One region of the Paraburkholderia youngii genome, then DNA from elsewhere that is predicted to be linked to it. Evidence: predicted binding sites of a transcription regulator. Region 1 holds the regulator's gene; each other region holds the start of a gene.
The links. The regulator FNR, encoded in region 1, switches genes on or off when oxygen is low (the NO sensors DNR and NnrR bind a similar motif). The targets are predictions, from matches to a motif close to TTGATNNNNATCAA.

Region 1 (3,280 bases):
CGGCATGTACCAACATATCCTCGTCGCGCTGGACGGCAGTAGCTTCTCGAAACGCGCGCTGAAAGAAGCGGTGACTCTCGCCGCGTTGACGAAGGCCGTCGTGCATCCGGTTTATGTAGTCGACAAGACGCCGATCTTTTCCTATGCCGGCTATTACGACCCGCTCGCGCTAGTCGAAGCATTGCGCCAGGACGGCCACTCGGTGCTCGAGGAGGCCGAGCAGGCCTGCGCCGCCGCCGATGTGCGCTGCCGGCCCGCGATGATCGAGTCGGAGAGCCTGTCCGACGATGTCGCCACGATCGTGCTGCGCCACGGCGAGCAGGTCCACGCCGATCTGCTCGTGCTGGGCACGCATGGGCGACGCGGCGTGCGGCGCCTCGTGATCGGCAGCGTGGCGGAGCGGGTGCTGCGTTTCTCGACCTGTCCGGTGTTGCTGATGCGCGAGCAAATCAGCGAGGAAGCGCCAGAGGAGTAATCCGCGGTAGCGGGGCGCGGCGGCGTGGAGCACTACACGAGCGCGTCGGCTGGTATCTGGATCGAGATCCTGAAACCATGGCCCGGCGAGCTGATGAACGACACGTTGCCGCGCAACTGCCGCACACGTTCGCGAATGCCAAGCAGCCCGAATGAAGTTGTTCCCTGCGCATGATCCAGCGCGACACCAACGCCGTCATCGTCGATATCGAGCGATACGATCGGGCCCGCGCAGGTCATGTCGATGCGTACGCGCCTCGCCTTGGCGTGCCGCGCGACGTTCGTCAACGCCTCCTGAACGATGCGAAACAGCGCCGTCGCCGCGAATTCGCCGCATACCGGCTCGGCGGGTTCGAGATGCACGCTGGAGCGCACGTTGTAGCGTTTCGTGAAGTCTTCGGCCAGCCAGTCGAGCGCGGCGGCGAGTCCGAGGTCGTCGAGCAGCGGGGGGCGCAGATCGGCGGCGATGCGCCGCAGCGAAGCGGCCATCCAGTCGATCTGCTGTTGCAGCTCACGCGTTTGCGCCGCAAGCGGCTCAGTGTCGGCTTGCTTGTTCAGCTTCGCTTCGAGCAGCGCGACGCTCATTTTTAGCGCCGTCAGCCGTTGGCCGAGATCGTCGTGCAGTTCGCGCGCAATCCGTTTCTGCTCGTTTTCACGGGCGATGTGCGCGTGCGTGGATACCTGGCTCGCGCGTTCGAGTTCCGCGAGACGCATGCGCTCGGTCAGATCGCGCGTGACCTTGGCGAAGCCGAGCAGCGCGCCCGACGCATCGTGCACGGCGGAAACGACCGCATTAGCCCAGAAACGCGAGCCGTCGCGACGCACACGCCATCCTTCGTCCTCGGCGCGGCCTACGGCTGCGGCGGTTTCCAGTTCGCGCGCGGGCTTGCCGGCCGCGATGTCTTCCGGGGTATAGAACTTCGAGAAATGCTGGCCGATGATTTCTTCGGGCGTGTAGCCCTTGATGCGCTGTGCGCCGGGATTCCAGCTGGTGACGCGGCCGGCGGGGTCCAGCATGAAGATAGCGTAGTCCTGCACCGCCTCGACCAACATGAAATAGCGATCCTCGACGGACACGTCCGACCCGGACGCAGCACTGGTGAAGCAGGAAGACTCGCCGCTCGATAGACCCATCGCTCCTCCAGGCGGCCACGCAAGGTCGCATACCGCAACGCACTGAGTTATATCAGTTCAGGAGCGCCTGTTCCACCCGGCATGTCCCGCGAACGAACGTGGGTCGAGCGTCGCGCCGGTGCTCAAACCCGAGCCAGTCGTTCCGGATCTTCGATGCGGATCGTTTTGCCGTTCGCCTTGACGAGGTGCTCGCGCTGGAACTTCGAGAACATCCGGCTCACCGTTTCGAGTTTCATGCCCAGAAAGCAGCCGATTTCCTCGCGCGTCATGCGCAGATGAAACTCCGCCGCGGAAAAGCCGCGCGCCTTGAAGCGCTTCGACAGATTCAGCAAAAACGTCGCGACGCGCTGTTCGGCGGTCATCGTGCCGAGCAGCATCATCTGGCTCGATTCGCGCACGATCTCGCCGCTCATCATCTGATAGATGTGATGCTGCATCGGTTTGATCTCGCGACAGATCGCCTCGAGCTGCGCGAACGGAATGATGCACACGACGCTATCTTCGAGCGCAATCGCATCGCAATTCTGCTTGCCCTCGCCGATGCCGTCGAGGCCAAGCGAGTCGCCGGCAATCTGGAAGCCAGTCACGTGCTCGCGACCGTCGCGATGCATGACCACGGTTTTGAATGAGCCGGCGCGTATCGCGTAGATGCTTTGAAACTCGTCGCCCGCGCGATACAGCGCGTCGCCGCGTTTGATCGAGCGCGTCGCGCAGATCAACGCATCGAGCCGGCTCAGTTCGTCCGGTGTCAGCTCGGGCGGCATGCAGATCGCGCGCATCGCGCAGGTGGAGCAGCCCGTGACGGCGTGGCGTGCCGCCGCGGTGCTGGGCGCGACGTGGATCGGTACGACGTGCGAGGTGCGAGGCGCGTCGTGGCGGGGTTCACGGACTGCGGCAACTTGCATGATCGGCTCCTGGCGGTCAGACCCGGTGCGCACGACGCGCATAGGCAATCGCTTCGATGGCGCGGCAGGCGAGCTCGAACTCCGAGGTCTTGTCGAAGAAGAAGTCGGCGCCCGCCGCTTCGCACGCGCGGCGAAACGCCGTCGCGTCATGATTGGTCAGCACGATGCTGACGATGGACGGCCGCACCCGCGCTAGCGCAGCGAGCAGCAGGAGGTCGGTCTTGCCCGAGAAGCACGGGTCCAGCACCGCGACATCGGCGCGACTCGCGACGATGTCGTCGAACGCGTGCTCGACGCCCGCCGACTCGCCGGCGATTTCGATGCCGGGAATCAGCGCGATCAGGCAAGCAAGCCGGCGCCGGACCTCGACCGCATCGTCGACGAGGAAGACTCTCGATAAGGTGGCTGACGGGGCGGTGTCCATACCAACCAGTATTGGCGACCTAATCTTGGAAACATATCGGCAGCGCTTTAAGCGGTGCTAGGAGTCCAGGTAGTGGTTGTAGGATTATTCCTAGTGGGTTGCTGGCGATGTCGTCCAGCAGCGGCAGCGCCGAGCGGCGGCCCGTTGACCAGCGTCAAGCCGAGTGGCGGGGCGCGCTTCACACTGTCGGTGCAAACGCGCGAGGGCACCACTTCGGGTCATGCCAGCGCTTTCAGAGGGAGTCCGACATGTATGCACGAATTCTGGTTGCACTCGACGACAGTCCCAGCGCGCAGCGCGCCTTCGCCGAGGCGCTGAAGCTCGCGAAGCTGACGGGCGCCAC
Region 2 (3,280 bases), on a different contig from region 1:
CCCTTTGCGGTCGGTTGTTTTCATCCCGCCAGGATACCAGGCCTCAATCGAAGTTCCTAACACGCTCTAATTGCTCGACATCGCTGGCTTCGTCCGCGTTGCTGTTCCAATAGCATCCTCAAGACCGAAGCGCGAAGGCAAGAATCGACATTAGGAGCGGCGCGACGATTGCGCCGGACCTTTCGCGAAGCGTCGGCGGTTAGTCGACCAGAAGATGACGATCGACTCCTCCGCGCTGCATTTTGCCATTCATAGCGCTACTTAGAGGCGTTAAGGAAGGTCTGCAAAAGTCCTGGCATTGAGATTTCGGTGAACTATCTTGGGATGAAGGGAGTGAGTTGAGGAGAGCCCAGATGACGCAACTTGGACTTGACCTGGATCTGACAACGAAGCGCACGCGTAAGCGAGAATTTCTCGATGAGATGCGACGCGTTGTGCCTTGGTTGAAGCTCATTGCGCTGATCGAACCGCACTATCCGACTGGCAAGACTGGACGGCCGCCGTTCCCGATCGCGACGATGCTGCGCATTCATGTTATGCAACAGTGGTTTGGTCTGTCCGATCCAGCGATGGAAGAAGCGTTATATGACGTGCCGCTGTATCGTGACTTCGCAGGACTTGACGGCGGCATGACGCGTTTGCCGGACGAGAGCACGATTCTACGGTTTCGTCACCTTCTCGAAGCGCATGGACTGGCTGCGCAGATGCTCGCGATGGTCAATGAAATCCTGGTGGACAAAGGCCTGATGCTCAAGACCGGGTCGGTCGTCGATGCCACGTTGATTCCGGCGCCCAGTTCGACGAAAAACAACTCCGGAACGCGCGATCCCGAGATGCGTCAGACGCAGAAAAGCGGTAACTGGTACTTCGGAATGAAAGCGCACATCGGCGTGGACGCAGAGTCGGGCCTGGTCCACACCGTCATCGGCACGGCGGCCAACGTCCACGACATTACGGAGGCTCATGCGCTATTGCACGGCCAGGAAACGGACGTGTACGCTGATGCGGGATATCAGGGGATCGAAAAGCGTCGCGAGACTGGCGGGGTGCGCTGGCACATCGCGATGAGACCAGGCAAGCGCAAAAAGCTGGATCTGAGTGATCGTTTGGACGCGATATACGATCAGATCGAGCGGCTGAAGGCCGGCGTCCGCGCCAAGGTCGAACATCCGTTCCGCGTCCTCAAGCGGCAGTTTGCCTACACGAAGACCCGATATCGAGGTTTGATGAAGAACACAGCCCAGATCACGACGTTGTTTGCTCTGAGCAATCTATGGATGGCGCGTAGAGCTTTGCGCAAGGCTTGATAACCGAGGCGCCGTGTCTTGCGCCTCAGTAGCGCTGCACGGAGCGGCGTAAACCGCAGGCGCCTTAACGACTCAACAAATTTTCATCACCGCCACTGCGAAAAATATAGAAGGTCAGCGCTCGAAATGCGGGTTATGCAGACCTTCCTTTAACAGACCAAAGCAATCATTTTGTTAAGGCTTCTTAGTGCTACGGAGAGCCACACGGCATATCGCAATCTCACGAACGGCTGCAAAGCATTTCGGGACGCATTGCGCAATTCGGAGCGCGGATGGACAAGTGCAAGAATTTATATGGCCTGCGACGCGGTAACGCACACAAGCACTGCGTAAAACATCAGTTGATTGCGATCAACGCTATCGGCCACGAATTCGGACACACTGCAGAAGGTTAATGGCTAAAGGTAATGACAATGATAAAGCAACTCCGCAATGTGGCTGCTGCACTACTCCTTATGTCACCATTTGGACCGCACGCAGCTAACGCCGCCGACAGTGCAGTCGTCGGAAACTACGCAGGTGATTGGTTGGTACGCCTCCGCGCGATAAGCATTGAACCGCAAGTTCGCAGCACTGACACGCTTTCCGCGCTCGATGTCGGCGTAAGCAACGCGCTGGTCCCAGAGGTCGATTTCACTTATATGGTACGGGACAGCATCGGCGTGGAGTTGATTCTTGGTACCTCACGTCATCACCTGACGTCGAATCTCGGCGACCTTGGTGGCGTTAACGTGCTGCCACCGACATTGTTATTGCAATATCATTTTAATCATGGGGGACGCGTTCGACCGTACGTTGGTGCCGGACTCAACTACACGCTCTTCTATAACAACGGATTGCACGCGGGAGGTGTACCCGTCTCTATAAAGAATCACAGCTTTGGTCCTGCGCTGCAGGTCGGGATTGACGTGCAGGCATCAAAGAGTCTATTCGTTAACGCCGACATCAAGAAGATATGGATGAAGACTGACGCATCGCTTAGCGGCTCGACAATTGGCGCCTTGCATGTCGATCCGGTGGTCATTGGTATTGGCGTCGGGGTGAAGTTCTAGACGTTGCGAATCTCAAGCGACAGACGGTTCAGTGAACGGCTGGCTTCGCTCCTAGTACAGTGGTTAACTTGGGAGAAGATGGGCATGACAGATAGGAAAGCTTTTAAGGAGTGGTTAATCCCCATCGGTGGTTGGCTGTTCGTTTCCCTTGCTGGGTGCAGCCCCAAGTTTCTCGTCCTGAGTCCCAAGGGTAGCGTAGGCACGGCGGAGAGATCACTCCTCGCCTCGGCCACATGGGCCATGCTGCTGATCGTAGTGCCCGTTATTATCCTCACGCTTACCTTCGCGTGGCGCTACCGCGCGTCGAACCGCAGCGCACGCTACGTCCCGACCTGGGTTCACTCAACGGCGATTGAAGTGGTGGTCTGGGCCATACCCGCTGCCATCATTCTGTTCCTCGCCATCCTTACGTGGCGTACCACGCATGAGCTCGACCCTTATAAACCCCTGGAATCAGACGTGATGCCCATCAACGTCGAAGTCGTCGCGGTCGACTGGAAATGGCTCTTTATCTATCCTGACCTCGGCATCGCTACACTGAACGAATTGGCGGTGCCTGTGAGCACGCCGGTCAATTTTCGCATCACGTCGGACTCGGTGATGAACTCATTCTTCATCCCGCAACTTGGCACTCAAGTCTACGCGATGGCCGGCATGCAAACCCGGTTACACCTGATCGCCGACGAAGCGGGCGACTTCACGGGCTTCTCGTCGAATTACAGCGGCAAAGGCTTCTCCGACATGAAGTTCCGTACGGTGGCTACGAGCCAGCAGGGCTTCGATGCGTGGGTGGAGACGGTAAAAGCTTCATCGACCCAGCTTACGATGGATCGGTACGCAACGGTCACGCAGCCGCAGGCAAACGCGCCCGTGCAGTACTTTTCGAAGGTCGACCGGAGGCTTTTCGACAAAATCGTCGGC
Region 3 (3,280 bases), 150 kb from region 1:
CGAGCGCGACCAGACGATGACCAACATCATGATGGGCTACATCGAGCGCGAGGTGGCGAGCTCGGTCGCGCTGCTCGACCATCTGCCGCCCGACGAACGCGCCCAATGGCTGCCGCGGCTTGCGCGGCGCAGCTACGAGTTCGTGCTCGGCGAGGGCGTGGCCGGCGCACCGGTCGACGCAAGCCTGTCGGCGCGCGTCGCGCAATCGATCGGCGACGGCATCGGCACGCGATATCCGTTGACCGTCAACGCGGTGCCAGGCGATCGCGAGCGTCTGCAGGTGCACCTGAAACTGAGCGACGGCACGCCGCTCACCATCGACCTGCGACCGATGCCCGGCGCACCGTTGTCGCGCTGGCTGCCGCTCGTGCTGACGCTGCAATTGCTCGTGCTCGGCGCCTGCTGCTGGCTGGCGGTGCGGCTCGCGACGCGCCCGCTCAATCAGCTCGCAGTCGCGGCCGACACGCTCGGCCCTGACCTGAAGGCCGACCGTCTGCCCGAAGCCGGTCCGTCCGAAGTGGCGCGCGCCGCGCGCGCGTTCAACGCGATGCAGGATCGGATCGCCACGTACATGACCGAGCGCATGCAGATTCTCGCGGCGATTTCGCACGATCTGCAGACGCCGATCACGCGCATGCGTCTGCGCGTCGACACGATGGACGACGACAGCGAAGCCGCGAAGCTGCGCCAGGACCTGCAGGAAATGGAGGCGCTGGTCAAGGAAGGGGTCACCTATGCGCGCACGATGCACGGCACGACCGAAGTGCCGCGCCGCATCGATCCCGATGCACTGTTCGATAGTCTCGTCTGCGATTACGTGGACGCCGGTCAGCAAGTGTCGCTGCAGGGCCAGTTCGGCCAGTCGCTGAGGTTGCGTCCACAGGCGTTGAAGCGCATCGTCGGCAATCTGGTCGATAACGCGCTGAGGTACGCCGGCGCCGCGCATATCGAGATCGGCGCGTTGCACGATGGCGAGGCGACCGTGTCGGTGCTCGATCGCGGTCCCGGCATTCCGGCCGAGTCGCTGGAGACGGTGTTCGAGCCGTTCGTGCGACTCGAAGATTCGCGCAATCGTCAAACAGGCGGCACGGGGCTGGGACTCGCGATCGCGCGGCAACTCGCGCTTTCGATGGACGCGACGCTCACGCTGCACAACCGCGTTGGCGGCGGCCTCGAAGCGCGGCTGACGTTGAGGAAGTTGCGCGAGTCATAGTTGGACCCAAAACCCGCCACTGCGAAATCGTCATCGGGTTTGGACCATTGATGACGTTCGCGCGTCATTCCGAGCTGTCGCTCAGCTGCTTATCAGTAGTTCTGAGCGACCACATTTTCAGCTCGCTTCAGCGATTCCCATCATTCGAGAAAACCGCGTTGGTGATGCGACACGTCGCATTATTTTTAAATCATCGATATTGAATGCGACTTATCGATGCGAGCGGCGATAAATTGACAAACGTCAGCGGACAGACCATTCTTTTCGTGTGGTGGTTGCAGAGTAACGCGGCGGATCAACAGCAAGATTGGCCGAGAGACACGTTTCGTTCGAATCTGATTACAGATCCTTGTTGGGTCACTAAAAAGGAATCCGAATGGCGTCCACTCCACAAAAGCTTTCAAAAGTGCAGCTCACCGGGATGGTCGTGGGCGGCATGGTCGGAGCCGGGATATTTTCCCTACCGCGTACCTTCGCCGACGCCACCGGTCCGCTGGGCGCCCTGATCGCATGGCTGATTGCGGGCACGGGCATGTATATGCTGGCGCGCGTGTTTCAGACGCTGGCGGAAAGAAAGCCAGAACTGGACGCCGGCGTGTTTGCGTATGCGAGAGCGGGTTTTGGCGACTATCCGGGCTTTCTTTCCGCATTTGGCTACTGGATCAGCAGTTGTATCGGCAATGTTTCTTACTGGGTGCTGATCAAGTCGACACTCGGCGCATTTTTTCCGGTGTTCGGCGAGGGTAATACGGTCGTCGCGATCGTCGTTGCTTCGATCGGCATCTGGCTATTTCATTACATGATCCTGAAAGGCGTGCAGCAGGCGGCCTTCATCAACAGTATTGTTACGATCGCCAAGATCATTCCGATTCTGGTGTTCATTCTGATCCTGTTGTTCGGCTTTCGGATGGACCTGTTCCAGGCCAACCTCTACGGCGGCGGTCTCGAAGGCAATATCTTCGAGCAGGTACGGGCCACGATGCTGGTCACCGTGTTCGTGTTCATCGGCATCGAAGGGGCGAGCGTTTATTCCCGTTATGCAAAGAAGCGCTCCGACGTCGGGCAATCGACGATATTCGGCTTCGTCGTCGTCACCTCGCTGATGGTGCTCGTGACGATGCTGCCTTATGCGGTGCTCGAGCGCGTGGACATTGCGGCGATGCGGCAGCCGTCGATGTCTGCGGTGCTCGAAGCGGTGGTCGGTCACTGGGGCGCCGTTTTCGTCAGCATAGGTCTGCTGATTTCGGTGCTCGGCGCTTATCTGGCCTGGTCGTTGATCTGCGCCGAAGTGTTGTTCTCGGCGGCGAGGACCGAAGACATGCCTGCGATCTTCGGCAAGGAAAACATCAACAAGACGCCGGCTAATGCATTGTGGCTGACCAACATCGTGGTGCAGTTGCTCGTCATCAGCACGTACTTCTCGCGCGATGCATTCGCGCTGATGTTGAATCTGACGAGCGCGATGTCGTTGATTCCGTACCTGCTCGTCGCGGTGTTCGGATGCATGAACGCGAATCGCGGCGACGGTTACGACCTTCGCGCCGACGAGCGCCGGCGCGACCTGATCATGGCCGCGATCGCCGTGATCTATACCGCATTCATGATCTTCGCGGGCGGCCTGAAATTCATTCTGCTTGCCGCGGTGCTGTACGCGCCCGGCACAGCACTTTATTTTTGGGCGCGACGAGAGCAAAGCAAGAACGTTTTCATCATTTCCGATTGGTTCATCTTTACCGTCATCATCATTGGCGCAATCATCGGCATCTACGCCCTCGTAACCGGAAGGATCACAATCTAACGACATCAGATTGAACAGAGCGGGTCACCACTGATATTCAGGAGGTCATCATGGCGAACACGGACGCGAAAGCGGGTGAATTGGGCGTCTACTCGGAAGTCGGACAGCTGCGCAAAGTGATGGTCTGCGCACCGGGGCTCGCGCATCAGCGTCTTACCCCGAGCAATTGCGATGAACTGCTGTTCGACGACGTACTGTGGGTCGAGAACGCGAAGCGCGACCACTTCGACTTCGTCACGAAGATGCGCGACCGTGGCGTCGAAGTGGTG

Region 2: a site for FNR is predicted at 1,649-1,662, ahead of G5S42_RS41930 (OmpW/AlkL family protein). Genes of this name have one in related genera too.
Region 3: a site for FNR is predicted at 1,447-1,460, ahead of G5S42_RS36410 (basic amino acid/polyamine antiporter). Genes of this name have one in related genera too.

The regions. Positions count from the first base shown of each region.
Region 1 covers NZ_JAALDK010000002.1:960,354-963,633, reverse strand. The annotation lists gene G5S42_RS35775 (universal stress protein) at 5-475, shown strand; gene G5S42_RS35770 (PAS domain-containing sensor histidine kinase) at 508-1,608, opposite strand; gene fnr (fumarate/nitrate reduction transcriptional regulator Fnr) at 1,731-2,513, opposite strand; gene G5S42_RS35760 (response regulator) at 2,530-2,937, opposite strand; gene G5S42_RS35755 (universal stress protein) at 3,186-3,280, shown strand, end outside.
Region 2 covers NZ_JAALDK010000003.1:760,467-763,746, reverse strand. The annotation lists gene G5S42_RS41940 (IS5 family transposase) at 1-24, opposite strand, end outside; gene G5S42_RS41935 (IS5 family transposase) at 354-1,307, shown strand; gene G5S42_RS41930 (OmpW/AlkL family protein) at 1,721-2,359, shown strand; gene cyoA (ubiquinol oxidase subunit II) at 2,444-3,280, shown strand, end outside.
Region 3 covers NZ_JAALDK010000002.1:1,111,824-1,115,103, forward strand. The annotation lists gene G5S42_RS36405 (ATP-binding protein) at 1-1,213, shown strand, start outside; gene G5S42_RS36410 (basic amino acid/polyamine antiporter) at 1,590-3,011, shown strand; gene G5S42_RS36415 (arginine deiminase) at 3,131-3,280, shown strand, end outside.